2 regions of the Bacillus paranthracis genome follow, and region 2 is predicted to be linked to the other one. Evidence: riboswitches for the same ligand, from Rfam matches in the RefSeq annotation. Region 2 holds a riboswitch; the other holds the start of a gene.
What was found. A riboswitch is a leader RNA that binds a small molecule or an ion and turns the genes downstream of it on or off. The one in region 2 is predicted to bind cyclic di-AMP.

Region 1: it holds a riboswitch for cyclic di-AMP, as region 2 does, so the genes downstream of both, NLJ82_RS09360 (APC family permease) here and NLJ82_RS04030 (SipW-dependent-type signal peptide-containing protein) in region 2, are expected to answer to the same signal.

The regions. Positions count from the first base shown of each region.
Region 1 is NZ_CP101135.1:1,823,844-1,839,093, reverse strand. Features, by position in the region: gene NLJ82_RS09360 (APC family permease) at 209-2,035, opposite strand; cyclic di-AMP (ydaO/yuaA leader) riboswitch at 2,180-2,326, opposite strand; gene NLJ82_RS28650 (hypothetical protein) at 2,466-2,594, shown strand; gene panE (2-dehydropantoate 2-reductase) at 2,650-3,594, opposite strand; gene NLJ82_RS09350 (hypothetical protein) at 3,770-5,245, shown strand; gene trhO (oxygen-dependent tRNA uridine(34) hydroxylase TrhO) at 5,439-6,398, opposite strand; gene NLJ82_RS09340 (Nramp family divalent metal transporter) at 6,877-8,172, shown strand; gene NLJ82_RS09335 (M23 family metallopeptidase) at 8,233-9,093, opposite strand; gene NLJ82_RS09330 (sensor histidine kinase) at 9,165-10,241, opposite strand; gene NLJ82_RS09325 (response regulator transcription factor) at 10,231-10,929, opposite strand; gene NLJ82_RS09320 (GNAT family N-acetyltransferase) at 11,072-11,602, shown strand; gene NLJ82_RS09315 (peptide ABC transporter substrate-binding protein) at 11,655-13,283, opposite strand; gene NLJ82_RS09310 (alpha/beta hydrolase family protein) at 13,871-15,250, shown strand, end outside.
Region 2 is NZ_CP101135.1:790,647-805,896, forward strand. Features, by position in the region: gene NLJ82_RS03985 (ABC transporter substrate-binding protein) at 1-21, shown strand, start outside; gene tenI (thiazole tautomerase TenI) at 32-652, shown strand; gene thiO (glycine oxidase ThiO) at 645-1,754, shown strand; gene thiS (sulfur carrier protein ThiS) at 1,770-1,973, shown strand; gene thiG (thiazole synthase) at 1,976-2,746, shown strand; gene thiF (thiazole biosynthesis adenylyltransferase ThiF) at 2,739-3,758, shown strand; gene thiD (bifunctional hydroxymethylpyrimidine kinase/phosphomethylpyrimidine kinase) at 3,774-4,586, shown strand; cyclic di-AMP (ydaO/yuaA leader) riboswitch at 4,672-4,819, shown strand; gene NLJ82_RS04020 (hypothetical protein) at 4,913-5,299, shown strand; gene NLJ82_RS04025 (hypothetical protein) at 5,316-5,546, shown strand; cyclic di-AMP (ydaO/yuaA leader) riboswitch at 5,808-5,953, shown strand; gene NLJ82_RS04030 (SipW-dependent-type signal peptide-containing protein) at 6,052-6,156, shown strand; gene kdpF (K(+)-transporting ATPase subunit F) at 6,156-6,233, shown strand; gene kdpA (potassium-transporting ATPase subunit KdpA) at 6,253-7,920, shown strand; gene kdpB (potassium-transporting ATPase subunit KdpB) at 7,934-10,024, shown strand; gene kdpC (K(+)-transporting ATPase subunit C) at 10,041-10,622, shown strand; gene kdpDN (KdpD-like non-kinase potassium sensor) at 10,679-11,833, shown strand; gene NLJ82_RS04060 (MFS transporter) at 11,856-13,037, opposite strand; gene NLJ82_RS04065 (MarR family transcriptional regulator) at 13,177-13,638, shown strand; gene NLJ82_RS04070 (patatin-like phospholipase family protein) at 13,767-14,621, shown strand; gene NLJ82_RS04075 (hypothetical protein) at 14,820-15,215, shown strand.

The DNA.
Region 1 (15,250 bases), 1.0 Mb from region 2:
TTATTTTCAAGCTTTCATGTCTTTATTTTAAAATATAATCCACTTTACTTTTTCAATTGAAATATCCATATATCACAACAAAAACCTCTACTTACTCACAGATGTAAAAATTATATCAATATATCTTTCGGATTCGTATGCAATTATGCATAGCGTATACACAAAAAGGATAGCTTCACTTTCGTAAAGCTATCCTTAAAAAACCTTCTTATTTTTTCAAATGATATGGTACTGTTGTAATAACAACATTTCTTTTATAGAGTAAATACGCACGAATGAGTAAACTAGACTGATTATGAAGAATGTTATGCCAACCTTTTTTCGGAATGAATTGTGGTATAACGACCGTAACTCGGTAATTTGATTCACTCGCTTTATACTGTACTGTATCAATGAACTTTGTTAGCGGTTGAATAATACTTCTATAATGAGAATGTAAAGTAACAAGCCTTACTTCAGGTTGCCACTTCTTCCATTTCTCTTCAAATTTCTTTTCCTCTTCTCTGTCAAAAGCGACATATACAGCAATAACTTGATCTGCTGAAAGAGACTTTGCATAGTTCAATGAGTTTTCTACCACATGTGTCATACCAGCTACTGGAACGACAATTACATTTCCTTCAATCGGAACAATCCGTTCACAAGTTTTTAAACTTAGTTGGTCTCCTACTGCATCATAATGCTTCTTAATTCGGTGGAATAAGAAGATAATTACAGGTAAGAAAATAAGGATTGACCAAACTTGTGCAAATTTAGTTAAAAAGAACATACTCATTACGATAAAACTAATGACTGCACCAATTAAATTGACCGTTAATCGTAAAGCCCATCCTTCCGGTTTTTCACGAAGCCATTTTAATACCATACCACTTTGAGAAAGGGTAAATGGAATAAATACACCTACTGCATATAACGGAATTAAATGCTCTGTTTGCCCTTGGAAAGCTACAATTAAAATAATCGATGCGATTCCAAGTATAATAATTCCATTTGAGTAACCTAGGCGGTCTCCTCTAATCGTAAACATTCTTGGTATAAACTTATCTTTTGCAAGGTTTACTGCTAATAACGGAAACGCAGAATATCCTGTGTTAGCAGCAAGGATTAATATTAAAGCTGTTGTACCTTGTATGAAATAGTACATGAAATTACGTCCAAATGTTTGTTCAGCAATTTGTGAAACAACTGTTACTTCTTTACTTGGAGAAATTCCGTAATAATAAGCTAAGAACACAATTCCTGAAAATAAAACTGCAAGTAATGCACCCATTGCAAGCAATGTTTTCGCTGCATTGTTTGGCGCAGGATCTTTAAAGTTCGGAATTGCATTTGAAATTGCTTCAACACCTGTTAAAGCAGAACTACCTGATGCAAATGCTCTTAGTAATAAAAATAAACTAATCCCTGCAACTGGTGTTCCAATCGGCGTGTGTAAAGCCTGCGAAACGTGCCCCGTTAAAATATTGTATATCCCTACACCAATTAATATAAATAGTGCCAAAACGAATAAATAAACAGGATATGCTAAAACGGAAGCTGATTCCGTTACACCTCTTAAATTTAAGATGGTAATAAATATAACAAATATAATCGCAATGATTACATTATGTGCATGTAAACTAGGAAAAGCAGATGTGAGCGCATCTGTACCTGCAGACACACTTACTGCAACAGTTAAAATATAGTCAACTAATAAAGATCCTCCAGCAATTAAGCCTGGATTCATCCCTAAATTTTCTTTTGATACAACATACGCGCCCCCGCCATGCGGATAAGCAAAAATAATTTGACGATAAGATAAAATAAGGGCCGTCAATAATACTAATACCCCAACAGCGATCGGAATGGAATACCAATAAGCGATCGCTCCAACACCTGCTAAAGCAATTAAAATTTGCTCTGGACCGTAAGCAACTGATGACAATGCGTCAGAAGATAAAATAGCTAAAGCTTTCGTTTTATTAAGCTTCTGTTCTCCAAGCTCTGTTGATTTTAACGGTCTTCCAATTAAAAATCTTTTAATAGATGAAACCACTGCTGTCCACTCTCCAATAATTTTGTACGAACTTTTCTGCTAGTTATAGCGGATAAACGATTTCTTCAGAAAACAAAAAATGTCTACAAGCCATAACGAAATAGACTTGTAGACATTATTTTTTTTGTCGCACAAGCTCCACCTTCCTTCTCAATATAACGCTTACGAGGTTAGCTGTCGGATTCGGGCCTATGAGTAGCCCTACCTTTTTCAAGGATTCACCCCATTGGATTCAGAACTAATCCATAAGAACGGGTCCCCCGCACCATGCGGTTTCAGCGATTTAGAAAATTGAAACTGTGGATTATAATACTCCTTTATTTTCAAAATGTAAACAAAAATTTTTAAAAAGAAAAAATTAAAATGATTGCGCATAATCCGCTGGTAAATATACATAATGAATACTAAAAAATCAATAAAGGAGATCTATATGTCTAAAGAAAAGAAGCCTATTTTTTCCGATTCCTATTTAGATGCATTAGCAAATGAAATTAATCAATTATACGGTAAACGTGAACAGGAAATAAATTTGACAGATAGAACAAAAAGAAATAAATGATTTGTCATAAAAAAAGAAAGCAATACACTTATATATTGCTTTCTTTTTTATTTTTTCATACATCTAATTCTATTACAGATCTGTTAAAGGTCATCTCTTCATACACCTTTAAATTTTGATATATAGTGCCTAATAATGGTGCCGCTATTGAAAATTGCTCTGCTACATCCAGTAAATATCCTTGCAAGTGCTTCCCTTCAATAAACGAACCCTTTTCCATATCACGTTGCATTGATGACTTCATATCATACGAAATTTTATCAATCGTTTTCATATGTTCCTCGGCAATATTTTCCTTTACGGGGGCTCCTAATACTCTCATGATTTGTACAGATTCCTCAAACACATTACGGATAAAATCACGGCCGCCTTCACTTTCACGGATTGGTCCAATTGGTGCACGCATTAACGTTGTCACACCGGACATTACAGTAATAAATAAATATTTATGCCACATATCTTGCATAATGTTTTCACTTAAAATAAAACTAGATTTCGTACCTGCAAATGCTTTAGAAATATGCTTTATTCTCTCTGAATTTTGAGACTTCATTTCTCCAAACATAAGTCTATTTGCAGCGCTAGTTTGTACAATTTCTCCTTGATCGTTTAACGTCGTCTCGATAAAGCATAAACCACCAATTACTTTTTCCTCACCGAATTCCTTTTGTAATAGCGATACATGAGCAATACCATTTAGCAACGGAATGATTACAGTACTTTCACCTACAAACGGCTTCAAATCTTGAATTGCCTCATTTAAGTGATACGCTTTTGTTGAAAATAGAATCACATCAAATGGAGCAGTTTGATCTTCTTTCGTTATTAATTTCGGTTGGAAGGAAAAATCCCCATTAACACTGCGGATTACAAGTCCTCTTTCCTCCAATTGTTTTTTCCGTTTACTACGAACAAGAAAAGTAACATCTTCTCCTTTTTCTACTAAGCGTCCCCCAAAAAAGCCTCCAACGCCTCCCGCTCCTAATACTAAAATACGCATACAACATCCCCCTTTTCAAAATACAATTTTATAACATTCAGTATACATAACATTATACATGTCCCCTACTAAATAAGCTGAATTTTCATTCTTACTCAAGTATAAAACAGTGGTTATTTTCAAATGAATTTGGGCATGTTGTTTTTATAGCATATTTGGAAAGGAAACAATGTAAATGGAGGCAATACATACAATCGAGGAAAAAGATGTAACAACAGCTATATTTCAATTTATATTCCCGTTTTCTTTTAAAACTGGATATGAACAAAATATGTTCCCTTTCTTACAGAAAAATGATTTTCACCCTTTTCGACTCGATCATCTTGAAAATGAAAATACATACTACGGAAAGTTTCAAGTTTCACATCAAAATATGGAAGCATACTACCTTTCATTTACCAATAAAATTCTCTTTCCTCACTCAGAGCATCAAAAAGGATTGCAGCGCTATTCTAAAGACCTTAACTTAACTGGACATTTAACAACAAATCTTATTTCCGTTCCATTTAAGATTCATTCTATTGACGTAACACTTTGTCCTTATGAGCTTGGCTTCTTAACAATTCGGACAGAAATAGAGACCGCTCCAAACATGACATTATCAGAAGCAATTGAATTCGCCGCCCGCTTCCGTGTACTTGAAACTAAAAATGATACAAATGAAACGATTTGCATTGAATGTAATGAAAAAAAATATTCCCAAGTGGAAAGATTCATTTTTGGTTATTTATTTCATGGCATAACAGATTTCTTTGAGAAGAAGAGATTAAGAAGTTCTTACTTTCAAACCTTTCCTTTCTTTGAAGATCAGCGAATGTACGTACAAACTTTATTATCTATAAAAGAAGATATGGAACTGAATGAAGTGGATGTTTATCGTACTTCTAGTCTTTCCGGGTTAACAAGTGATGGCAAGGCATATGTGAGTGCAAATAATCTGCCTTATATTCATGATTATTTAAAACAACACGCTTACCAAAGATGGGCTCCGAATCGCTATTTCATAATGGAAGAACATATATTCACATGTGTAACAAATGAAGGAGAACGCGAATTTACTAAACTTGCGAGTCAAATGTATGGGGAGTTTTATTACGCTTTATTATTAAATCTATTTCATAAAATTGTTTTATTGAAAATGGCAAACGCTTATGCTGAGTTAAACATTGAACAAGATACAAATGAAATAGAGAAATTAATTTATTCAATCAATTCGTTTACGGCGAATTACTTTTCTTTAGAGCTAGTATCCCAATCACAGAGTGAAGATATTTTCTTTCGCTTAAGAAAGCTTTTTAACATTGAGATACTATACTCAAATGCAAAACAAAATCTTGATAGTTTGTTTAAATATCAAGAAAATGTTGCTTCAAAAAAAGATAGCCTTTTACTATTAATTTTAACGCTCTACTCTGTAGTAGGCCAAATGTTAGGGTTTACTATGATTGATCTGTTAAGAAACACCGATTCAAACAAAATATCATCGCCACTTGAATTTTTCGCGCTTTTAATAGCAATTAGCGGTATCGTCATTTCACTTATTTTAGGTGCGCAAAGTTTATACCAATGGAGTCTACAACATAAACGAAGAAAAGCATGGGTAAAACAAACTGTACTTTCTGCTGTGAGAGAGAAAGATGATAAGAAGTAAAGAAGAGTATTTTTACATTGAAGTATGTGGTACGCTACAGTAATTGAAATTTTTATCAGCGATTTTCAAATTATATCGGCGCAACTCAAAATATATCAGCGATTATTTAAATATATCGACTTACCGACAAAAAACGCCCAAAAATCAAATATAAAAAAGGCTAATCCAAAAATTTAGATTAGCCTTTTCCCTCTTACTTCTCTGCTTCGATTTTCTCTAATGCAGCAGCTACTTGCTCTTCCGTTAATTCATGTTGTATTACGTAGCGGTTACGTGGACTTACACGACATTCGTGAGAACATGCACGTAAATATTTCGCTTCGTTTTCTTCAGAACATAAAATTTTCTTATTACATTCTGGATTTGAACAGTTTACATAGCGCTCACAAGGTTCACCTGTAAAGTGGTCTTTACCAACGATAACATGTTCTTTTTGGTTTACTGGTACAGCGATACGCTCATCGAACACGTAACATTGTCCATCCCAAAGCTCACCTTGTACTTCTGGGTCTTTTCCGTACGTTACAATACCGCCGTGAAGCTGACTTACATCTTCATAGCCTTCACGAACTAACCAACCAGAAAACTTCTCACAACGAATTCCACCTGTACAATAAGTTAAAATCTTTTTGCCTTCAAGTATTTCTTTATTTTCACGAATCCAATCTGGTAATTCACGGAATGATTCGATATCAGGTTTGATCGCACCTTTGAAGTGACCTAAATCAAATTCATAATCATTTCGCGCATCAATGATAACTGTATCTTCTTGTTTCATTGCTTCATAAAAATCTTTTGGCTCTAAATACTTCCCAGTTATTTCGTGTGGGTTAATGTCATCTTCTAGGCGAAGTGTAACTAACTCTGGACGAGGACGCACGTGCATTTTCTTGAATGCATGACCATCAGCTTCATCTATTTTAAATACGATACCGTCAAAACGTGGATCATTGTTCATTGCTTCCATATATTTCTCTGTTTGTTCTACAGTACCAGAACAAGTTCCGTTAATACCTTCTTTAGCTACAAGAATTCTTCCTTTTAATTCAAGTGAATTACAAAATGCTAAATGCTCTGCCGCGAATTCTTCTGGGTTTTCAATTGTTGTGTACATGTAATATAGTAATACTCTGTATGGTTTTGTAGTTGCCAATGTATTTCTACCACCTATCTAATTTTTAAAATCATGTATAAGTTAACGTTCATATCAAAACATATATAATAAGAAAATGAATCCCATTTCCTTCTCTTTATACTATTTTCTATCAGTTAACAAAAATAAAAAACAAGATTACACACCAAAACACTGTGGTTATGTTGTAATCCCAATATATTATATATCATACAAATGCAATTCCATCAATTAATATGCTGTATTATCGGCTTTATGTTCACATAAATTTCAAAATTGACCCTTTAATTTATTATGTTTCCCCATGTCATCACACCATAAACTCCCAATTTATTTTACGTTATCACACCATCCATTGCATAAAGGCATATAATTTGCATTAAGGAAACTTTCGTGTTCAAATGAAATTATCATATAACATATCTAAATGTATTGAAATAATGAGTAAGAATAAATACAATAATTTCATCAAGTTAACATTTTAAAGGGGAAAACTACTATGAATAAAGATATAACAAAAGATGAACATCTCCCTTCTGAAAGTACAACCGTACAATCAGCTCACTTAGCTTTAAGTGGAGAAACAAAAGGCTGGAAAAGACTGTTACCATTTTTAGGACCCGCTTTTATAGCGTCCGTTGCTTATATTGATCCTGGCAACTTTGCTACAAATATCGCAGCTGGTTCACAATATGGATATTTACTATTATGGGTTATACTCGCCTCTAACTTAATGGCTGTATTAATCCAAACTTTATCAGCTAAATTAGGAATTGCTACAGGAAACAATTTACCCGAAATAGCTCGTGAAAACTTTCCAAAGCCTGTGTCTATCGGTTTATGGATACAAGGTGAACTAGTTATTATGGCTACAGATTTAGCGGAATTTATTGGAGCTGCATTGGGGCTTTACTTACTATTTGGAATCCCGATGCTACCTGCCGCTTTAATTACAGCAGCCGGATCATTTATTATCCTTGAATTTCAACGTAGAGGATTTCGTCCACTAGAAGCTATTATTACAGGAATGATTTTCATTGTAGTAATTGCTTTTGGCATTCAAGTTTTTTATGCAAAACCAGAATTAAGTCCCCTTCTTTCAGGACTATTTATTCCAAAATTCCAGGGTGTAGACAGTATATTACTTGCAGCAGGGATTTTAGGTGCGACAGTTATGCCGCATGCAATATACTTGCATTCTGCATTAACACAACGCCGTGTGGTCGGAACAACTGACGAACAAAAGAAAAAGATTTTTCGTTTCGAATTTATCGATATTATTATTGCAATGGTTATTGCTGGAGCAATTAATGCAAGTATGTTAATTGTTGCTGCTGCACTATTTTTTAAAAACGGCTTGCACGTTGAAGATTTAGATGTTGCTTACACTCAATTTACCAACTTAGTAGGTCCTGTATCAGCTGCTTTGTTTGGAATTGGGCTCTTATCAGCAGGACTATCTAGCTCTTCTGTCGGTACAATGTCGGGTGATATTATTATGCAAGGTTTCATTCGCATGCATATTCCGTTATACTTACGCCGATTTATTACAATGATTCCACCATTAGTTATTATCGCTTTAGGTGTAAATCCAACTTACGCTCTAGTCATGAGCCAAGTCGTCTTATCATTCGGTATTGCATTTGCACTAGTGCCACTTATTATGTTTACAAGTAACAAAAAGATTATGGGTGCACTCGTTAACCACCGTATAACAACATTTATCGCTTGGATAATTGCAGCACTCGTTATCGTTTTAAATATCTTCTTACTGTATCAAACATTTGTAGGGTAATGAAAAAAGGGTATTCCAATTTTAATTTGGAGTACCCTTTTTGGATGAAATGATTTTCTTCTAGTTACCACTTGTGTATGTCCCTCTTTCCGGCATCATGACACCATTTTCAGTTCGAAAGTAAAGTGGCAATCCTTCCGCAAAAAACATACTTACCTTGGACGGATCTTGCCTTTGATGATGAATATGTAAATGCGGCTCACTTGAACTTCCTGAGTTACCGACTTGAGCAAGAAATTCTCCTTCATTTACATGTTGTCCTTCCTTCACTTTAATTGACCCTTTCTTTAAATGCGCAAGAACCAAAAATGTCCCTGTTTCATCTAGTCGTAAATAAATATGATTTCCCGCCATTGACTGAAAATCATCCGATCCCGGAACTAAATCTTTTTCATCATTATTAATTGATACAACTGTTCCAGAAGCTGGTGCCATTACTCTCGCTCCGTATATTCCATAGGCCTTTAATTTACTACTTTTCACTTCAGCAGGTGGAATGAGAATATCATATGCCCACCTTTCATTTGGTTTTATAACGTGATAGTTCATTTCTAACCGATCACCACCCCAACCTATTAATGCTCGCTCATTCAAAGGAAAACGAACTACTGCTTTAGGACTCATAGATTGTATATCTGCTGGATAAGCAATTCTACCTATATTAGCAAACCAACCGACAGGCCAAGCTCCAATGATAGAAAACAGAATGATTAAGAATAGCGTTCTATCTATCCGCTTTCTAAAAATGCCTTTCCAAAAAAATATTATTACTGATCCTACCAAGAGGAAAACTGAAATAAAACTAAAAGCCTGTATACTCCACCAAACAAAAACTGATGTAACACCATTAGCTACATAAACTAAGATCCAACTTATAATTAAAAAAGAAACTATAATTACTAATAAAAATGCCTTCCACATGTCGCGTCCCTACTCTCATATCCTTTTTCTCAATGATACAAAGTAAAAATTACGACATATAAAAGAAATACTTACGACTTTCTTACTTTTTTATACTGCGGTAATTTCACAGTAAAAACTGTTTCTTTATCGTTACTACGTACAGTGATATCCCCTTGATGGAGATCGGCTATACTTTTTGAAATTGCAAGTCCTATTCCTTTCCCGCCCGTATGAGAACTACGTGATTTTTCACTACGATAAAATTTCTCAAAAACGTAAGGAAGGTCCTCTTTCGGAATACATTGCCCAAAATTTTTAATTTCTATTTCAACATTCATGTCTCTTTTAGAAATTTGAATTACAATCTCCTTTCCGTCTTTCCCGTACATAATACTATTACTAATTACATTTTCGAATAACCTCACCATAAGTGCTACATCCATTTCCACATGTAACTCCTTATCACCTTTCATACAAAAGCTCATATTGGCATCATCTAGTTGTGGTACAAAATCAATCATAATTTGTTCCATTAATGCTTTCATATTTACTACACTTTTATGTAATTCAATCTCTCTATAATTTATTTGACAGTATTCTAATAATTCATCTACTTGATTTTTTAATTCATAACTTTTTCGCTTTAATATGCTTACATACTGTTCACATTCTTCTCCATTTGAATGTAGCTTATTTCCTAACAAGTCCGCGTAACCAATTAAAGATGTTACAGGTGTTCGTAAGTCGTGCGAAATATTACTAATCATTTCATTTTTCATTTCCTGTGATTTTTTTTCATTCTCGATAGACTCTTTTAAGCTTTTCGCCATTCTATTAACATTTGCCGCTAGTTCACCAATCTCATCGCTTTTCGAAATAGGTATATGTATTTCAAAATTACCTTCACTTATTTCTTTCACGTTCTTGTTAATTTGAGACAACCTTTTCATCAGCGTTTTTGTCATGAATGCAAAGTATGTTGTAGTAAAAATCAAAAAGACTATAAAATATAAAAATGAATATTTTTCCTCTAAAACATTAACCTGACTATATATATTTCCAACCAAAATTTGAAACACTATTATACTTACAGTCGCTAACAAGATGCTACATATGAATGCGATAAAAAACTTAGCTCTAATGCCTTGTAATGATTTAATCTTCAATTTTATATCCGACTCCCCAAACATTTTGAATAAACTTCGGTTCTTTTGGATTCTCTTCAATTTTATTTCTTAATCTTGCGATATGAACCATTACTGTATTATTGCTTTCATAAGCCCTTTCTTTCCAAACGCTCTCATATATTTCTTCAATAGTAAATACACGATTCTTTGCAGCTGCCATTAAATACAAAATATCATATTCAGTTTTCGTAAGATTGATTGTTTCTCCATATAACATTACTGTTCTAGACACTTCATCTATTTCTAAACCTCTAATATTTATTTTCTTTTCTATTACTTGGACAGCATTTTGATTGAAATATGTATACCTTCTTAATTGAGCCTTCACTCTTGCAATTAATTCAATTGTACTGAACGGCTTCACAATATAATCATCTGCTCCCGTACTAAATCCGACGACTTTATCTACGTCCGATGATTTTGCACTTAAAAACATAATTGGCAAACTATGTTTCTCTCTAATTCTTCTACACAATTCTATCCCATCCATTTGTGGCATCATAATATCCAAAATAGCAAGTTGAATACTGTTATTATTTATAATTTCTAAAGCCTCTTCTCCGTTATGAGCACTAAAAACTTTAAAACCTTCTTGTATTAAATTCACGTTCATAAATCTAACAATATCTTGATCATCATCTACAATTAAAATTGAATTTTTCTCCATATATAAACCTCTTTTTGAAATATATTCCACAATCAATTTTATCACAAATCAAAACTATACTCCCCTCTTGAATAATCTTTATTTTCAGACTAGATTATATAATAACAACACATTCTAGTTTCAAAAGAAATGGAGTGAAAGTATGTTTCCTATATTGAAAACTGAACGACTCATTTTACGAGAACTTACCGAAGAAGATGCACCAGGTATACTACAATGCTTCTCTAATACTGACGTACTGCGCTATTATGGCCAAAAACCGTTACAAGATATTGATCAAGTGAAACAAATTATTCATAACTTTAAACTGAGTTACAATGCAAGAAGCGGTATAAAATGGGGAATCGAATTAAAAAACAAGAAAGAACTCATTGGAACAATTGGTTTTCACGATTGGTCTTCTGAGCATAAACGGGCCAATTTAAGTTATGCCTTTTTACCTGAGCACTGGGGAAAAGGATATGCGACTGAAGCTGTTTCTGAGGTTATATCATACGGTTTCCATACGATTCATTTAAAGCGGATCGGAGCAATTGTATTTCTTGAAAATGAAGCTTCCAATAAAGTACTATTAAAATTAGGCTTTGAAAAAGAAGGCGTTCTAAAAAATTATATGTATCAAGATGACATTCCCTATGATACGAATTTTTATTCTTTATTAAAATCGTTTTAATAGAATACATGTGTAAAAAAACCTTACTTCAAAAAAGTAAGGTTTTTTGTATTTATTCATTTGCAACATAAGCATTCTTATAAGTATAAATACCACCAAATTGATGCTTTTCAATTCCTTTTACATAATCCTTTTGTACATATGCTGAGCCAATATGATAAAGCGGCACCACCGCAGCATCTTCTAATAATACCTGCTCGGCTTCTCGCAACGCTTCCCATCGGTTTTCCGTATCTAGTACAAAATCCGTTTTCGCTTTCTTTATTAATTCATCGTAACGAACATTAGAATAATTCATTTTATTATTCGGATTCCCCGTCGTAAATAGTTCTAAATAACTAATTGGGTCTTTATAGTCGGGTCCCCAATTTGCCATAGTTATATCGTAATCACCTGTTTGTTCTAACTGTAATTTTTGCTTAAATGGCTGTTGTTTAATTTGTATCGTTAATCCTTGTAAATTCTTTTCTAAATCACCTTTTATATATTCTGCCATACGTTTTGCGTTATCTTGTTCAAATGTTAAAAACTCGAAGTTTACTTGCTCTACTCCAAGCTCTTTTTTCGCTTCTTCCCAATTTTTTTTCGCACTTTGTACATCATATAAAGAAAGGTTTCCGTTTTCTTCCCTAAAATCTTTTCCCGTTTCTTCATTGATATGCCCAACTGGTACTAGCCCAGTTGCAGGTTTTGCTCCGTTATTAATAAAATGAGCAACGAAATCCTCTTTATTTAACGCGAATGAAATAGCCTGACGCACTTTCTTATTTGCTAACGCACTATTTTTTTCATTAAAACGTAGCATAGCAATTGCAGGTTCGCTCGACATATGTAACTCCTTATCCCCTTTATACTTGTCTACAAATTGAGAATTAATAGGCACCCGGTCCAAATTACCAGCTTCGTATAAATTAACAGCGGTCATTGTATCCTTTACAATTTGAAAGTTTATCTCGTCTAATTTCACTTTCTTTTCATCCCAATAAGTAGCATTCTTCTTTAATTGAAACTCTTGTTCATGCTTCCATTTCTCTAATACAAATGGACCGTTATATATAAGATTATTAGGTTCCAATGCATAATTTTTTCCTTGTTCTTTCAAAAATGATTCATGCTGTGGTAAATATATAGGTAGTGCTAACAACTGTAAAAAATAAGGAATTGGCTGTTCTAGTTCCACCTCTAACTTATAATCATTTATAACTGTAACCCCAAGTTCATCAAGAGGCATCGTCCCCTTATTAATCTCTTTCGCATTTTTCACATAAAAGAGCATGGACGCATATTGAGACGCTGTTTCAGGGGTAATTGCACGTTTCCACGCAAACATAAAATCATGCGCTGTCACATTGTCCCCATTTGACCATTTTGCATCTTTACGCAAATCGAATGTATATTTTTTACCATCTTCACTTCTTTTAAACGATTTTGCTACTGCTGGAATCGGCTGATCTTGATCATCTAATGCATACAATCCTTCAAATATGTTTTGCATAACGTGCGCTGACGTACCATCCATCGTTTTCGCTGTATCAAGAGAAGGAATTTCTTCTGATACTGTTACATTTAATACTTGTTTTTTTGCCTTTGTATCACTTTTATTTTCCTTATTATTACAAGCTGTTAATAATAAAGATGTAACAAGTGCCATTACCATTAAACGGCTCTTCTTTCGCTTCATGAGTTGTTCTCCTTAAATATAAAATATTATAAAGCGTAATATATTATAGCAGAAATACTACCAGAAAGATGCGACATTCTTTTGAATATTTATTCGTTCAAGAAAAAAGCTACCCTTTTAAAAAGGATAGCTAAAGATTGAATATTTAATCTGCGCTGTTCGCTCAAGTATTTATAAAAAATCTCTTATTGCATACCTCTCTTTTTATTTTAACTTTTCTTCTGTTTCATGTAAATTTCCCCATAACTAACTTAATAGACGTATAGGGTACAGTTTGGTTGGGATATCTTCCTATCTCCATTCAGCAATGCCACTTTGTTTTTTGGAATTCAGGTCAAATAGAAAGTGATATTTTACAAATCTTATACACTTAAGGATTTTGTAAGGATCAAGTAAGAAAAACGAGAACTTTGTTTCGTATAGTCAAAATATAAAGTGAAGAAAGAGAGATTAGGAGTTACTAGAGCGATTACGACAAAACCAGAACTGTTGGTTTTAGATGAACATATCAATGGTTTAGACGTTGTTACAACAGAACCTTAATTTATCATACCTATTTTTCACCATCACATATTGGAGGTTAAAACATGAATAAAAAAAAGAAAATACAAAAATCAATACTTTCCTTTACCCTGCTCTTTTCTTTAGGCATTTCATCTTTTCCGCTTACAACAGCTATTCACGCAAATACACGTGAGGAACCATCTGTAGAAAAAAAACGAGTCTCTTTAACGGAGCGTACCTCATTATTTTTTGAATATCTCCAGCAAGATAAATATGTAGAGGCACTTCAGTTGACGTCTGCTGCTTTTCAATCCAAGTTTACAGCAAACACATTACAAAACTGGTGGACACAGAGTGGCTGGAGCGGTATAAAAAGCATGGGGCCCCCCGTGATAAAAGAACGAAACTTAGTCCATCAGACGGTGGAAATGCCAGCAGTTATCGAAGGAACTACCATAACGCTCCTCCTTAAATTTACACCTGGCGGGAAAGTAGATGAAATTGGAGAAAGGCCTCCCAAGGAATCATATACCATCCCGCATCCTAGCTATGATCAACCTGACTCTTATCAAGAACGTGAAATCGTCATCGGAAATTCCACCTATCCGTTACCAGCGACATTAACGGTTCCGAAACATAAGCCTGGTGAAAAGCTACCCGTAGTTGTTCTTGTTCATGGTGCTGGCATCCATGATCGCGATAGCACATATATGGGAACAAAAATCTTACGCGATCTTGCGGTGGGCCTTTCATCCAACGGAATTGCAGTGTTGCGCTATGAAAAACGTACCTTAGAACACGCATTAAAGATGAGTGCAGAACCTGTTACGTTAGACCGTGATACTACAGATGATGCCATATATGCAGCAAAATCAGCAGCGCAGCAGGAAGGCATTGATCCAAATAATATTTTCATTCTTGGACATAGTCTAGGAGCTGGCGCAATGCCACGTATACTAAGCAAATCACCTTCTTCACTTGTTAGAGGAAGTATCTTACTCGCACCACCTGCACGCCCCTTGACTGACATTGCCATTGATCAGAATCAATACCTAGGGGCGTCAAAGGAAGTAATCGATGAACTAAAAAGACAGTTCGCTTTTATCCAAGACCCTACGTTCAATCCTGAGCATCCTCCAACTGGCTACAATTTGGGATCGCCTCATTTTATGTATGATGTTTCTAGGTGGCGTCCTGTTGAAGAGGCAAGATCACGAAAAGAACCTTTACTGATTCTGCAAGGAGCACGCGATTATCAAGTAACAGTAAAAAATGAATATATAAAATGGCAGGAAGGGCTTTCAAACCGCAGGAATGTTCAGTTCAATGAATACCCAAAATTGAATCATTTCTTCACAGAGGGTGATGGGGAATTAAGTCTTCCTAGTGAATATGAAATCCCTGCTAATATTCCTAAATACGTAATTCAGGACATTATTAAATGGGTCAACGCGACAAAAGAA
Region 2 (15,250 bases):
TTCGAAAACATTTTAAAGTAGGCGAATGAATATGAAAAATGAGCTTCATGTAATCTCAAATGGTCACATGTCATTCGAAGAGTTAGTGAATGTAGCGATGCAAATTGAAAGTGAAATTGATTATTTGCATATTCGTGAGCGTGAGAAAAGTACGAAGGAATTGTATGAAGGTGTGGAAAGTCTTTTGAAGAAGGGCTTTCCAGCATCGAAAATAGTGATAAATGATCGAATTGATATTGCTATTTTATTAAATATTCCGCGCGTGCAGCTAGGATATCGAAGCGCAGATGTAAGGTCAGTGAAAGAAAAGTTTTCTTATTTGCATGTCGGTTATTCTGTGCATTCTTTAGAAGAGGCGATTGATGCATTTAAGAATGGCGCGGATTCACTCGTCTATGGTCATGTATTTCCGACAGATTGTAAAAAAGGTGTGCCAGCGAGAGGGGTTGAAGAAATTTCAGACATTGCAAGGTGTTTATCCATACCGATTACAGCAATTGGAGGAATCACTCCGGAAAACACTGGAGATGTTCTTACTAACGGCGTCAGTGGTATTGCTGTTATGTCTGGGATTATAAGTAGTAGTAACCCGTATAGCAAAGCGAAATCTTATAAGGAATCAATAAGAAAGTGGGCGGAAAAACATGTGTAAGAAGTATGATGTAGCGATAATTGGCGGTGGTGTAATTGGTAGTTCAGTTGCACATTTTCTAGCAGAAAGAGGCCATAAAGTAGCGATTGTAGAGAAGCAACAGATTGCATCTGAAGCCTCGAAAGCAGCCGCTGGTTTACTTGGGGTGCAGGCAGAATGGGATGAATATGACCCGCTATTTGAACTTGCGAGAGAAAGCCGTGCTATATTTCCACAACTTGCAGAAGTTTTACGCGAAAAAACAGGCATCGATATTGGGTATGAAGAGAAAGGCATTTATCGCATTGCTCAAAATGAAGATGAGAAGGAAAGAATTCTTCACATTATGGATTGGCAGCAGAAAACCGGTGAAGATTCTTATTTCCTAGCGGGAGATCGTTTGCGAGAGAAAGAGCCGTATCTATCTGAGTCAATTATAGGGGCTGTATATTATCCGAAAGATGGTCATGTTATTGCACCAGAGCTTACGAAAGCATTCGCACATTCCGCATCATTCTCGGGTGCTGATATATATGAGCAAACAGAAGTATTTGATATCCGTATTGAAAATAATAAAGTGACTGGAATTGTGACAAGCGAAGGTATGATCACTTGCGAAAAAGTTGTTATTGCGGGTGGCTCATGGAGCACAAAGTTACTAGGTTATTTTCACCGCGAATGGGGTACATATCCAGTTAAAGGAGAAGTAGTAGCGGTCAGAAGTAGAAAACCACTTTTAAAGGCGCCTATTTTCCAAGAAAGATTTTACATTGCACCAAAGCGCGGCGGACGTTACGTAATTGGAGCAACGATGAAGCCCCGTACATTCAATAAAACTGTGCAACCAGAGAGTATTACTTCTATATTAGAGCGCGCGTATACAATATTGCCAGCATTAAAAGAAGCGGAATGGGAAAGCGCATGGGCAGGATTAAGACCACAGTCGAATCATGAAGCTCCTTATATGGGAGAGCATGAAGAAATAAAAGGTTTATATGCTTGCACAGGCCATTATCGAAACGGCATTTTATTAAGTCCTGTTTCTGGTCAATATATGGCTGATTTAATAGAAGGAAAGCAGGAGAATCACTTGCTAGATTCATTGCTTTCTAAAACAGTTTAGAAAGGGGATGAAAGTTTGAATTTAAAAATTAATGGTAATCAAATTGAAGTGCCAGAGAGTGTGAAAACAGTAGCTGAGCTACTTACACATTTAGAGTTAGATAACAGAATTGTTGTAGTAGAGCGTAATAAAGATATTTTACAAAAAGATGATCATACAGATACATCTGTTTTTGATGGAGACCAAATTGAGATTGTAACTTTCGTAGGAGGCGGTTGATTATGTTAAACATTGGACCATTTTCATTTCATTCTAGACTTTTATTAGGAACAGGAAAATTCCCTGATTTTGATGTGCAGCAAAAGGCAATTGATGTATCTGAGGCAGAAATTTTAACGTTCGCAGTACGTCGTATGGATATATTTGATGCAAAGCAGCCTAATTTATTAGAGAGACTTGATGTAAAAAAATATACGTTATTACCGAATACAGCCGGAGCAAAAAATGCTGAAGAAGCTGTTCGTATTGCAAAATTAGCAAAAGCTTCAGGGCTTTGCGACATGATAAAGGTAGAAGTTATTGGTGATGATAGAACGTTATTACCTGATCCGGTAGAGACGTTAAAGGCATCTGAAATGTTACTAGAAGAAGGATTTATCGTACTTCCGTACACATCTGATGATGTTGTATTAGCACGTAAATTACAAGAACTTGGCGTGCATGCGATTATGCCAGGAGCATCTCCAATTGGATCAGGACTTGGTATTGTAAATCCATTGAATTTGAGCTTTATTATTGAACAAGCGACATTACCAGTTATCGTTGATGCTGGTATCGGTAGCCCGGCTGATGCGGCATTTGCGATGGAATTAGGAGCAGATGGTGTGTTATTAAATACAGCTGTATCAGGAGCAAAAGATCCTATTAAAATGGCACAAGCAATGAAATTAAGTATTGAGGCAGGCCGTTTAGGCTTTGAAGCAGGTCGTATTGCACGTAAACGTTGTGCAACAGCAAGTAGTCCTTTAGAAGGAATGAGCGTAGTTGAATAATCGATATTCTCGCCAAGAACTATTTTCTCCAATTGGAGAAGAAGGACAGCAAAAGATAAGGGAAAAGCATGTGCTCATTATCGGTGCAGGCGCACTAGGTAGTGCAAATGCAGAAATGTTTGTAAGAGCTGGTGTTGGCACAGTAACGATTGTTGACCGGGATTATGTCGATTGGAGTAATTTACAAAGGCAGCAATTGTATGCAGAGAGTGATGTGGAAAATAATCTTCCGAAAGCTGTAGCAGCGAAGAAGCGTCTAGAAGAGATTAATAGTGAAGTAAGAGTAGAAGCGCTCGTTCAAGATGTAACAGCTGAGGAGTTAGAAGAACTCGTTACAAACGTTGATGTAATGATTGATGCAACTGATAATTTCGAAACGCGTTTCATTGTGAATGATATGGCACAAAAATATTCTATTCCATGGATTTACGGAGCATGTGTAGGGAGTTACGGTCTTTCTTACACAATCCTTCCTAGTAAAACGCCATGTTTATCTTGTTTATTACAATCGATTCCGCTTGGCGGAGCGACATGTGATACAGCGGGGATTATATCACCTGCTGTATCTCTCGTCGTTTCTCATCAAGTAACGGAAGCTCTTAAACTGTTAGTGGAAGATTACGAATCACTTCGAGATGGACTTGTATCGTTTGATGTATGGAAGAATGAATATTCATGTATGAATGTGCAAAAGCTTCGTAAACATAATTGCCCTTCGTGCGGAGAGAATGCATTATATCCTTATTTAAACAAAGAAAATACATCGAAAACAGCAGTTTTATGCGGGAGAAATACAGTTCAAATTAGACCACCTCATAAAGAGGAAATAGATTTTGAACGATACAAAGAGCTGCTGCATGATCGTGTGAATGATTTAAATGTAAATCCATATTTATTATCATTTTCTGTGGAAGAAAAGAGATTAGTTGCTTTTAAAGATGGTCGTGTACTTGTACATGGAACGAAAGATATAAGTGAAGCAAAAACAGTTTATCATCGTTATTTTGGATAGAAAAGGATGAGTGGGATGAAAGTAAATAAAGCTTTAACAATTGCAGGATCTGATAGTGGCGGCGGTGCCGGCATTCAAGCAGATTTAAAAACATTCCAAGAGCTTGGTGTGTATGGGATGACGGCTATTACGGCAATTACTGCTCAAAACACGCTTGGCGTTCAAGGGGTATATCCAGTTTCGTTAGAAGGTATTACGGAACAGTTGAATTCAATTGGTACGGATTTAACACCAGATGCTGTGAAATTAGGAATGTTATTTAGCAGCGAAATTATTCAAATTGTAGCAGAACATATTAATAAATTTGGCTGGAATAATATTGTACTAGATCCTGTTATGATTGCTAAGGGCGGTGCATCATTATTACAGCAAGAAGCAGTACAAGCGTTAAAAGAATATTTATTGCCAGTAGCAACAGTTGTAACGCCGAATGTTCCTGAGGCAGAAGTGTTAACGGGGCTAGAAATTCATAACGTTGAAGATAGTAAAGAGGCTGCAAAAGTATTGCATGAATTAGGGGCGAAATATGTACTTATGAAGGGCGGACATGCAGAATATCAAGGTAATGAAGTAATTGATTTACTTTTTGATGGAGAAAAGTTTATTGAATTTAGAAGTGAACGAATTCCTTCAAAGCAAACGCATGGAAGCGGGTGTACATTTGCTTCAGCGGTTACAGCTGGACTTGCGAAAGGATACTCAATTGAAGAGGCAGTTCAAGAAGCAAAACAATTTATTAGTATAGCAATTGAAGAGCCGCTACATATTGGAAGTGGTCATGGACCGACGAATCATTTTGCATATAAATTGAATAAAGCACATGTATAAGTAGACAAAAGTCAGTTGTATAACTGGCTTTTTTTTCTGTTTACTTTTTCTAGATACAAGAGTAATATATCAGCCAGAATATATTTTTTGTAATACGCTGAGTCCAATTATATGGAGCGGAGGAACCAATTTGTGCAGTGTCACTAGGGGTGAATCTTTCAATTTTGAAAGTAGGGCTACTCTCAAAGTCCGAATCCGACAGCTAACTTCGTAAGCGTCTTGAGAGAGGACGGTGCCATGATGGATACATCACTTCATCGATCTGATTAGTATAGGGGAATATCAATCTATGTTTGAGTTCTTTTATGCTAAGGAGGATGAGGTACATGGAACTAACACTTATTTGTGTTGGAGAAGAAAGCAAGGTAAATAGTTTAATAGATTTAGTAGCGTTTCAACATGAGTTAATTATTTTTACCGCAAATGAAGAGATAGCGGCTGAAGTGAGGAATTGTGGGTTTGATTGGACGTATAGCTGTAGTAAGGAGCAGGATTTTGCTAGTGTTTGTGAGTGTATTAAGAAGGTGATTTTACTAGGGGATGAGCTTCCAATTATTAGCTTCTTTACAGAACACATTCGCTTTTCTTTTCAAGCACCTATTACTGTTGTTACAAGGAATAAACGATACCCAGCGAGGCTCTATGAAACAATTGGAGCTACATTTGTCGTGTTTACGAATTGTGATAATATTTCTTTTTTATTTTTTGAATAGGGCGGGGGAGAAGAAGATGAAGGTGTTGTTACTAGGAGATATAGCGAATCGTTGGGCGGTATCGGTAGAGCGAGTTCAAGAATTGGTGGTACTTGATCCTATTTTTCCAAGGCCCTATATCATATTGCCATCGAAAGACGCTTTATATTTAAAAACAGATGTTATCGAATATGAGCAGCTACATGCAGAATTGTCACAAGTTTATATTCGCGGGAGAAATTTACGTGCTTTTTTACGAGGAGAATAAATAGTGAATAAAAATAGAGCGAATGCTAAGTGCAACAAGCTATGCACTTCATGTCATTCGCTCTTTTTATTTCGTATTTAAAAGATCATTTATGTGAAAAAGAAAGAAAAGACGAGAAAACAGATGAAAAAATATTAATAACACTCAATGTAAGCGTTTAAATAGATGGATATTTTCTTATTTTCAGTAATTTAGCTCTTTACAAGTGAAAAATAGAGGAGTATATTTACTCTCATAAATCATTCATAAAATTTCCAAAAAAACCTAAAATCGCTGAGTTCCAGAAATGGAGCGGGGGAACCAATTTTGTGCATTGTCACTTGGGGTGAATCTTTCAGTTTTGAAAGTAGGGCTACTCTTTAGGCCCGAATCCGACAGCTAACCTCGTAAGCGTTTAGAGAGGAGGTTTACTTTTTGTTGTTCATTTTTTGAACACTGAGTAGAGCTCAGTGTTCTTTTTTAATATTTTAATGGTAAATTTTTACAGAAAGGTGAGAGGGTAGCTATGTTAGATGTTGTAATGATCGGAATTTTTGTTGTGTTAGTCGCATCGATGGCAAGTCTTGCAAGTTGGTCAGATAAAGTTGTGAAAGAAGGGAAGCAATCATGATGATTGTTTTATCAGTTATTGTTGCAGCAATTACGGTGTACTTAGTGTATGCATTATTAAATCCGGAAAAGTTTTAATTAGGGGGAGTCATTCATTATGATCTGGGTTGCAGTCGTTATTACAATGCTATTGTTTATTCTTGTGGCAAAGCCAACGGGAATTTATTTAGAGAAAGCCTTTCAAGGTAGTAAAAAGCTAGATAAAGTATTCGGGCCTTTTGAAAAACTTATTTTTAAAATTACGGGTGTAAAAGAATATAATCAAACGTGGAAACAGTACGCATTATCATTAGTTTTATTAAATGGATTTATGATTGTTGTCGTATATTTCATTTTCAGACTACAAGGAGTATTGCCATTAAATCCAGCACACATTGAAGGAATGGAGCCTACGCTCGCTTTTAATACAGCAATTAGTTTTATGGCTGATACGAACTTACAGCATTATAGCGGTGAAAATGGTTTATCTTATTTATCACAATTAATCGGAATTACATTCTTAATGTTTGCAGCACCGGCAACGACGTTAGCGCTCGTTATGGCATTTATAAGAGGGCTAGCTGGAAAAGAACTCGGTAACTTTTTCGTTGATTTTACGAGAGCATTAACGAGAGTGTTTCTTCCTATCGCATTTATGGCGGCACTAGTCTTTGTCGCACTTGGTGTACCACAAACGTTAGACGGGGCAGTTACGGCGCAAACGATTGATGGCGCGAAACAAAGTATTTTACGCGGGCCAGTTGCATCATTCGTGTCCATTAAGGAACTTGGAAATAACGGCGGTGGATTTTTCGGAGCCAACTCTACGCATCCTTTCGAAAATCCAGGGCAAATGAGTAATATTTTGCAAATGATGCTTATGATGTTGTTGCCAACAGCACTTCCATTTACGTACGGACGAATGGTAGGAAATAAAAAACAAGGTCGCATCCTTTTCGTTTCACTATTCATGGTGTTTTTACTAGGATTTATAACAATTACGACATCTGAATTAAACGGGAATCCAGCTTTAAATGGAATGGGTATCGAACATGTACAAGGAAGTACAGAAGGAAAAGAAGTAAGGTTCGGAACAGTATTTTCTTCACTATACGCAACAGTAACGACAGCTGCTGAAACCGGAGCGGTGAATACGATGCATGATACGTTAACACCAATTGGTGGGTTAGTACCACTCGTAAATATGATGTTAAACACAGTATACGGCGGCGTTGGAGCAGGCTTTGTGAACATTATTATGTATGCGATTATCGCAGTTTTTATATCAGGATTGATGGTTGGACGGACACCGGAGTTTTTAGGTAAGAAAATTGAAGGGAAGGAAATGAAATTAATTGCGGTAACGATACTATTTCATCCACTGCTTATTTTAGGATTTTCAGCATTAGCTCTTTCAACAAGTTTAGGAACGGATGCTATTTCTCATTCCGGTTTCCACGGTTTGACGCAAGTAGTATATGAATACACATCGTCAGCTGCGAATAACGGATCTGGATTTGAAGGATTAGCGGATAATACACCGTTTTGGAATATTACAACTGGTTTAGTTATGTTTTTAGGACGCTATTTCAGTTTAATTACGATGCTAGCTGTTGCAGCTTCATTGAAAGAAAAGACGGTTGTACCAGAAACAGTCGGAACGTTCCGTACGGATAATAGTTTATTTGGCGGCATTTTCATCGGAACAATTGTAATTGTCGGTGCATTAACATTCTTCCCAATGTTGGTACTCGGTCCAATTGCAGAATTTCTTACATTGAAGTAATGGAGGGTAAATGATGAGACCGGTAGTAGTAAAAGAAAAAAGAGTAAATGAGTCGCAAATACATGTTGTAGAAGAGGAAGTTAGACAAGCGAAAACAATGGATCGTGATATCGTGACACATGCGATGAAACAGTCCTTTGCGAAATTGAATCCAAAAGTCATGATAAAGAATCCGATTATGTTTGTTGTAGAAATTGGATTTATCATTACGTTCATTTTATCGTTTCTTCCAAGTCATTCTAGTAGTGTACCAGGATGGTTTAATATAACAGTTTCTTTCATTCTCTTATTTACAGTTTTATTTGCTAATTTTGCAGAAGCATTAGCGGAAGGACGGGGGAAAGCGCAAGCCGATTCTTTAAAACAGTCGAAGAAAGATGTGTTTGCCAATGTTGTAAAAGAAAATGGGAACATTGTTCAAGTTTCAGCAACGGATCTGAGAAAAGGTGATGTTGTTATTGTAAAACAAGGAGAAATGATTCCAAGTGATGGGGAAGTCATAAAAGGATTAGCATCTGTTGATGAATCTGCGATTACAGGGGAATCAGCTCCTGTAATAAAAGAAGCTGGCGGTGATTTTTGTTCCGTAACAGGCGGTACGATGGTTGTAAGTGATGAGATTACGATTATCATTACGAGTAATCCTGGTGAATCATTTATTGATAAAATGATCTCTTTAGTAGAAGGGGCTGCTCGTCAAAAAACACCGAATGAAATTGCTTTAAATACAGTATTAACGAGTTTAACGCTTATTTTCTTAATCGTTGTTGTGACGCTGCCGATTTTCACAAATTATTTAGGGTTTCAAATTGATACAGCTGTACTTGTAGCATTGTTAGTTTGTTTAATTCCAACGACAATTGGTGGATTATTATCAGCGATTGGTATTGCCGGGATGGACCGTGTGACAAAGTTTAATGTGTTAGCAATGTCGGGTAAAGCAGTAGAAGCTGCTGGCGATATTAATACAATTATTTTAGATAAAACGGGTACGATTACTTTCGGGAACAGAATGGCTCATACATTATTACCTGTAGGAAATGAAACGATTGAGCAAGTTGGAAAGTGGGCTGCGATTAGCTCAGTTTTAGATGAAACACCAGAAGGTCGATCTGTTATCGAGTATGTGCAAGCGAAATCTATATCATATAATAGAGAACTTGCGGAACAAGGTGAGTTTGTTCCATTTAAAGCAGAAACGAGAATGAGTGGTGTTGATTTACAGGACGGAACGAAAGTGAGAAAAGGTGCTGTCGGTAGCGTGATTGAATGGGTTCAGTCACAAGGTGGAACAATTCCGAAAGATGTAAATCAAAAAGCAGATTTCATTTCAAAAGAGGGCGGAACACCACTTGTAGTTGCAGTGAATAATCGTATTTACGGTTTAATCTATTTAAAAGATACAGTAAAACCTGGTATGCGTGAACGTTTTGAACAGTTGCGTCAAATGGGGATTAAAACGGTTATGTGTACAGGGGATAACCCATTAACAGCAGCAACCATTGCAAAAGAAGCAGGAGTAGATGAGTTTGTTGCTGAGTGCAAACCAGAAGATAAAATTGCAGTTATTAAAGCAGAGCAAGATAAAGGGAAACTCGTAGCGATGACAGGTGATGGTACAAATGATGCGCCGGCATTAGCACAGGCTGATGTTGGATTAGCGATGAATAGTGGTACAACAGCTGCGAAAGAAGCAGCCAATATGATTGATTTAGATTCGAACCCGACAAAAATTATTGAGGTTGTAGGAATCGGTAAGCAATTGTTAATGACACGTGGTGCGTTAACGACGTTTAGTATTGCAAATGATATAGCGAAATATTTTGCAATCATTCCAGCAATGTTTACACTTGCGATTCCGCAAATGGAAGCATTGAACATTATGAAACTAACATCACCACTGTCAGCGATTTTATCAGCATTACTATTTAATGCGGTTATTATTCCATTACTCATTCCATTGGCGATGAAAGGTATCGCATATAAACCGATGAGTTCGAATGCACTACTTGGCCGAAACCTACTTATTTATGGGCTTGGCGGAGTGATTGTACCGTTCATTGGAATTAAAGTAATTGATATGATTGTCGGCTTGTTTATATAAGGAAGAGGGGAAAGAGATGGCGAAGAAACAAAGTATACTATCACCAATCATCCGTATTACTTTTACATTTTTAGTGTTGTGCGGACTTGTATATCCGCTTATTGTTACTGGTATTGCACAAGCAGTAATGAAGGATAATGCGGATGGAAGTCTAATATATAATGATAAAAATGAAGTGATTGGTTCTAAATTAATCGGTCAAAATTTCACAGATCCACGTTATTTTCATGGGCGTGTTTCTAGTATTGAATATAAAGCAGAAGCGTCTGGTTCAAATAACTATGCACCGTCTAATCCAGATTTAGAGAAACGAGTAGAGAAAAGTATTGAAGAGTGGAAGAAACAAAATCCGAGCGTTCCAGTTACAGAAGTACCAATCGATTTAGTGACAAATTCAGGTTCAGGGCTTGATCCTGACATTAGTCCGAAGGCAGCTTCCGTGCAGGTAGAGCGTATCTCTAAAATAACGAATATTCCGAAAGAAACGCTAAATCAATTGATTAAGGAGCAAACAGAAGGTGCGGCACTTGGCTTATTTGGAGAAAACCGTGTGAACGTTTTAAAGTTAAATTTAGAATTACAGAAACTACTGAAATAGTAACAACGCTACCTCAATCTAAAGGATTGAGGTAGCGTTGTTTCAAAAGAAGGGTTGTGAATGTTTTGTATGCGGATGATTATAAACCAACTTTTCAAAGGCGAACACCAGAAGAGTATTTAAAATATATTCGTCAGCAAAACCGTGGGAAGTTAAAGCTATATGTAGGAGCAGCTCCAGGAGTAGGGAAAAGCTATAAAATGCTCTATGATGCTAGAGAGATGAAAAAGGACGGTATGGATATTGTAATTGGTTTAATTGAAACGCACGGGAGAAAAGAGACAGAAGACGCAATTGCTGATTTAGAAAAGGTTCCTTTAAAAGAAATAGAGTATAAAGGGAAAGTGTTTTATGAACTTGATGTGGAAGGAATTATAAAGCGTGCGCCGCAAGTCGTTGTAGTGGATGAACTTGCACATAGTAATATTCCCAGCTCTAAAAATAAGAAGCGTTATATGGATGTACAAGAATTGTTAGAGGCTGGTATATCCGTATTGTCAGCGTTTAATATTCAACATTTAGAAAGCGTTCATGACATTGTAGCTCAAATTACAAATGTAAAAGTAAGAGAACGAATTCCAGATTTTATTTTACAAAAAGCAAATGAAATTCAGCTCGTTGATGCAACGCCGGAAGTACTTCGGAAGAGGTTAATAGATGGAAAGATATATAAAGAAGAAAAAATTCAGCAAAGCTTACAAAATTTCTTTACGCTTAATAATTTAGGAGCACTAAGAGAATTATCACTTCGGGAAGTCGCTGACGATATGGACGAAAAGATTAGTCAAACAGTGATAGAACCAATCGGAGTGAAAGAAAAAATTCTCGTTTGTGTACAGTACAGTTCAACAGCAGAGAAATTAATAAGACGGGGCTGGCGCATGGCTAATCGCTTAAACGCTGAATTGTATGTATTAAATGTTGAAAGAGAAAATATAGACTCTCTTTCAGCTAGTAAAAAACAAACAATTGAAGAGTGGAAGTCGCTCACGAATCAATTTGATGCAAGTTTTGTATTAGAAGAAGCAAAAGGGAGAAAGCCTGCGGATGTTATTATTGAAGTCGCGAAAAGATTGCAAGTAACACAAATTTTACTTGGGCAATCAGCGAGAACGCGGTGGGAAGAAATTCGAAAAGGTTCTATTGTAAATGAAATTATGAGACAGACGAAACATATTGATATTCATATTGTTGCGGATCAAAGAGTTTAAAATAGAGACCATCTGTAGGTCTCTATTTTGCTTTTTGTGTGGCAGGGAAGCATAGCATTTTCATTGCATATAAGATTACAAGTAAAAACATAATTGCGCCTAGGAAGAAAATCCAAAAGTAATTTTGGTTAAATAAAAGAAATCCACCTATAAGTGGGCCTGTGCCCATACCAAGATAGCGGATGAAGTTGTACATACCGATAGCTGTTGCGCGTTCTTGTACGAATTCTTCCGTTAATAAAGTAGTGTGAGTTGGCATAGAAAGTCCCATACTAAAACCGTACAAAGATGTAACGATAATGATGAATGGGATATTAATGCTATATGTGAAAGAGAATAAAACGACACATATAATTTTGAAGAAACTCGTAATAAATAAAGTTTGCTTTGTTGTGAGGCGTTTTTGCAAAAACTTGTAGCAAAAACTTCCCAGCATGATAGAAAGAGACATTGGTACAAACATAAGACCAATTTCATTTACAGTTAAATGAAATGAATTTGTTAAAATACTCGGTAAAAAAACGAGAAAGCAAAAGTAAATACAAAATTGAATGAAGCCAATAAGAGTAATAGAAAATCCAGTTTTATTTTTTAAGATAAACCAGTAATTCTTTTTTGCTTGCGGTTGCTTAATTACAGTAGGTTTTGTTTCTGGAAGTAGTGAAAGGTTTATCATTAATAAAAGAATGCCAAGTATAGATAAAAATAGAAATACGGATAAGTGGCCATTTATACTGCCGAGATAACCACCAATGAGAGGACCAATCGCAGGTGCGAGGGCAAGTAACATTTGGTATAGGCTCATCGCTTCTCCGCGTTCTTTTCCTTCAAATAAATCGCCGATAATCGTTGCTGAAACTACAGGTATAGCCGCTATTCCTATAGCTTGAACAGCTCTAAAAAAGAGAAATAAATAAATGTTTGCCGAAAAAGCACATCCGATTGAACCAATTGTACTAATGACTAAACTAGGGATAAGGACAGATTTTCTCCCTTTTGTATCAATTAAAGGTCCATATACGAGCTGCATAATTGCAAGAATGAATGTGAAAAGTGAAACTGTTACATTTACAAGATAAAGAGAAGTATGAAAAGAACCTTGAATCATGGGCAAGATAGGTGTGTAAATATTTTGAGCGAAGGAACCAAGTAAGGCACTAATACAGACAACATATAAAATGAAATGTAGTTTGGATTTTTTCATTATGTTAACCTCCTCCTTTTTAGTTTCCTTGGAAACTAAATTTATTTTAACATGTTTTTCTCACTTGTAAATATGAAAAAATGATTTTAAAATGGTATATAGTTAAATTGTTTCTTTGGAAACTTAGGGGGCGAACGGATTGGATTATGTAACGAAACAAATGGAAATACTTTCGGACATTCGTACACTTTTGCATAAAAGAGAAGAACATTTGAAAGGACAAAATGAGAAGTTTCTTCGTGAGACAGGTGTAAGTGGTATGTCTTTATCTGAGTTACATGTAATCGAGTGTATCGGGAAAAATGGTCTGATGAATGTAACGGCAATTACGATAGAAATGGGAATGACGAAGGGCGCAATCTCTAAAGTTTGTACAAAGTTGTTCCAAAAGAAATTCGTTGAGAAGATGCAAATGTTAGACAATCAAAAAGAAATTTTCTTTCGCTTAACGGAAAGCGGAAATGAAATATATAAAGCTCATGATAAATTGCATAAACAAGCTGAAGAAAAGTGGCTGTTATTCTTAGATAGATATACGAAAGAAGAACAAGATTTTATTCAAAGGTTTATAAAGGATGTCTCTGATCATTTGGAAATATAATTGGAAGAAAAAATTCCGTTTTCTCAAGTCTTTTAAATATAATTTCTGAAAGAACTCATATATAATAGAAACAGATACTTAACATAGTGAATAATTAAAGAGTCAATATATATAGAGGAGAGAGTAACATGCTTGAAAATACAGGGTTAGTATTAGAAGGCGGCGGTATGCGTGGTGTATATACGGGCGGGATATTAGAATACTTTATGGAACAAGATTTATATTTTCCATATGTAATCGGTGTATCAGCTGGTGCTTGTCATGCAGCGTCGTATCTTTCCAGACAAAGAAATAGAAATAAAACGGTCAATATTGATTATGCATCACATCCGAAATATTTATCGTATAAAAACTTATGGAGAAAACGTCAGCTATTTGATATGGATTTTATTTTTCATGAAATTCCAGAAAAGCATGTGCCGTTTGATTTTGAAACATACTTTAATAGCCCAGAGCGTTTCCTTGTAGGAACGACGGATTGTGAAACAGGACAGTCTGTTTATTTTGAAAAAGAGGGAACGAATGACGATGCACTAAATTTATTACAAGCTTCTAGTTCATTACCTTTCATTGCACCAGTAGTAAATTATCGTGGTAAGCAATTATTAGATGGCGGGATTTCAGATCCAATTCCAGTTCGTAAAGCACAGGAAGATGGATTTAAAAAATCAGTCGTAATTTTAACAAGAAATCACGGTTACGCAAAGAAAAAATCAAGATTTGGGTGGATTGCTGCGAAAGCTTATAAAAAATATCCGAATCTTGTTAACACGATGCTAAATCGCTATGAAGTGTATAATGAAACACTTCACTACATTGAAAAAGAAGAACAAGCGGGTAATTTATTTGTTATTCGTCCAGAAGTACCGCTTCAAGTAGATCGTATGGAAAAAGATACAGCAAAACTACAAAATCTATATGAGCAAGGTTATGAAGATGCAAAGAGACAATTTGCAGATTTAAAAGCGTTCTTGCAAAAATAAGTATTAGGCTGTGGAGAAGAAATTCTCTGCAGTCTTTTTTGTATTGCTTGCTTATCCGTTACTTTTTAAAAATGTATGAATGTTTAAGTGTTTAAAGAGTTTGTAAAACATAGGGGTGTCTTATTGAGGAGAATTTATTTGAAGGATATTATGATGAGGTAGCGCTACTAAAATATTAAATTTATGAGGTGATTGTTAATGAAAGGAAAAGTTTTTTCAATTACGACTTTAGTATTATTAGCAACATCAATCTCAACAAGTGCATTCTATCCAACTCTAAGCGGTCACAAAAGCGGTAACCTACTATCTTATAGAGCTCAAACTACTACGAATCAAAATGCATCTCGTTGTTCAGTAGCAATTTCTTTTATTAAATCAAATGGAAATAATTCATATATTGAAAGCGCTTCAGACAAATTAGGGTCCCATGAATCTGGAAGAGCATTAAACGCAACTGTGAGTAATGGTGCATACAACGCCTTTGGTGCAAAAGGACTATACTCGGAGCATTATGCAAATGAGAATAATGACTATCAAGAAGATACACACAAAGGTACTTTTGATAGTAACGGTAACTTACGATTACAGTGGTAAAAAGCATTAAACAGTTGTCTTTATAAATATTTGGA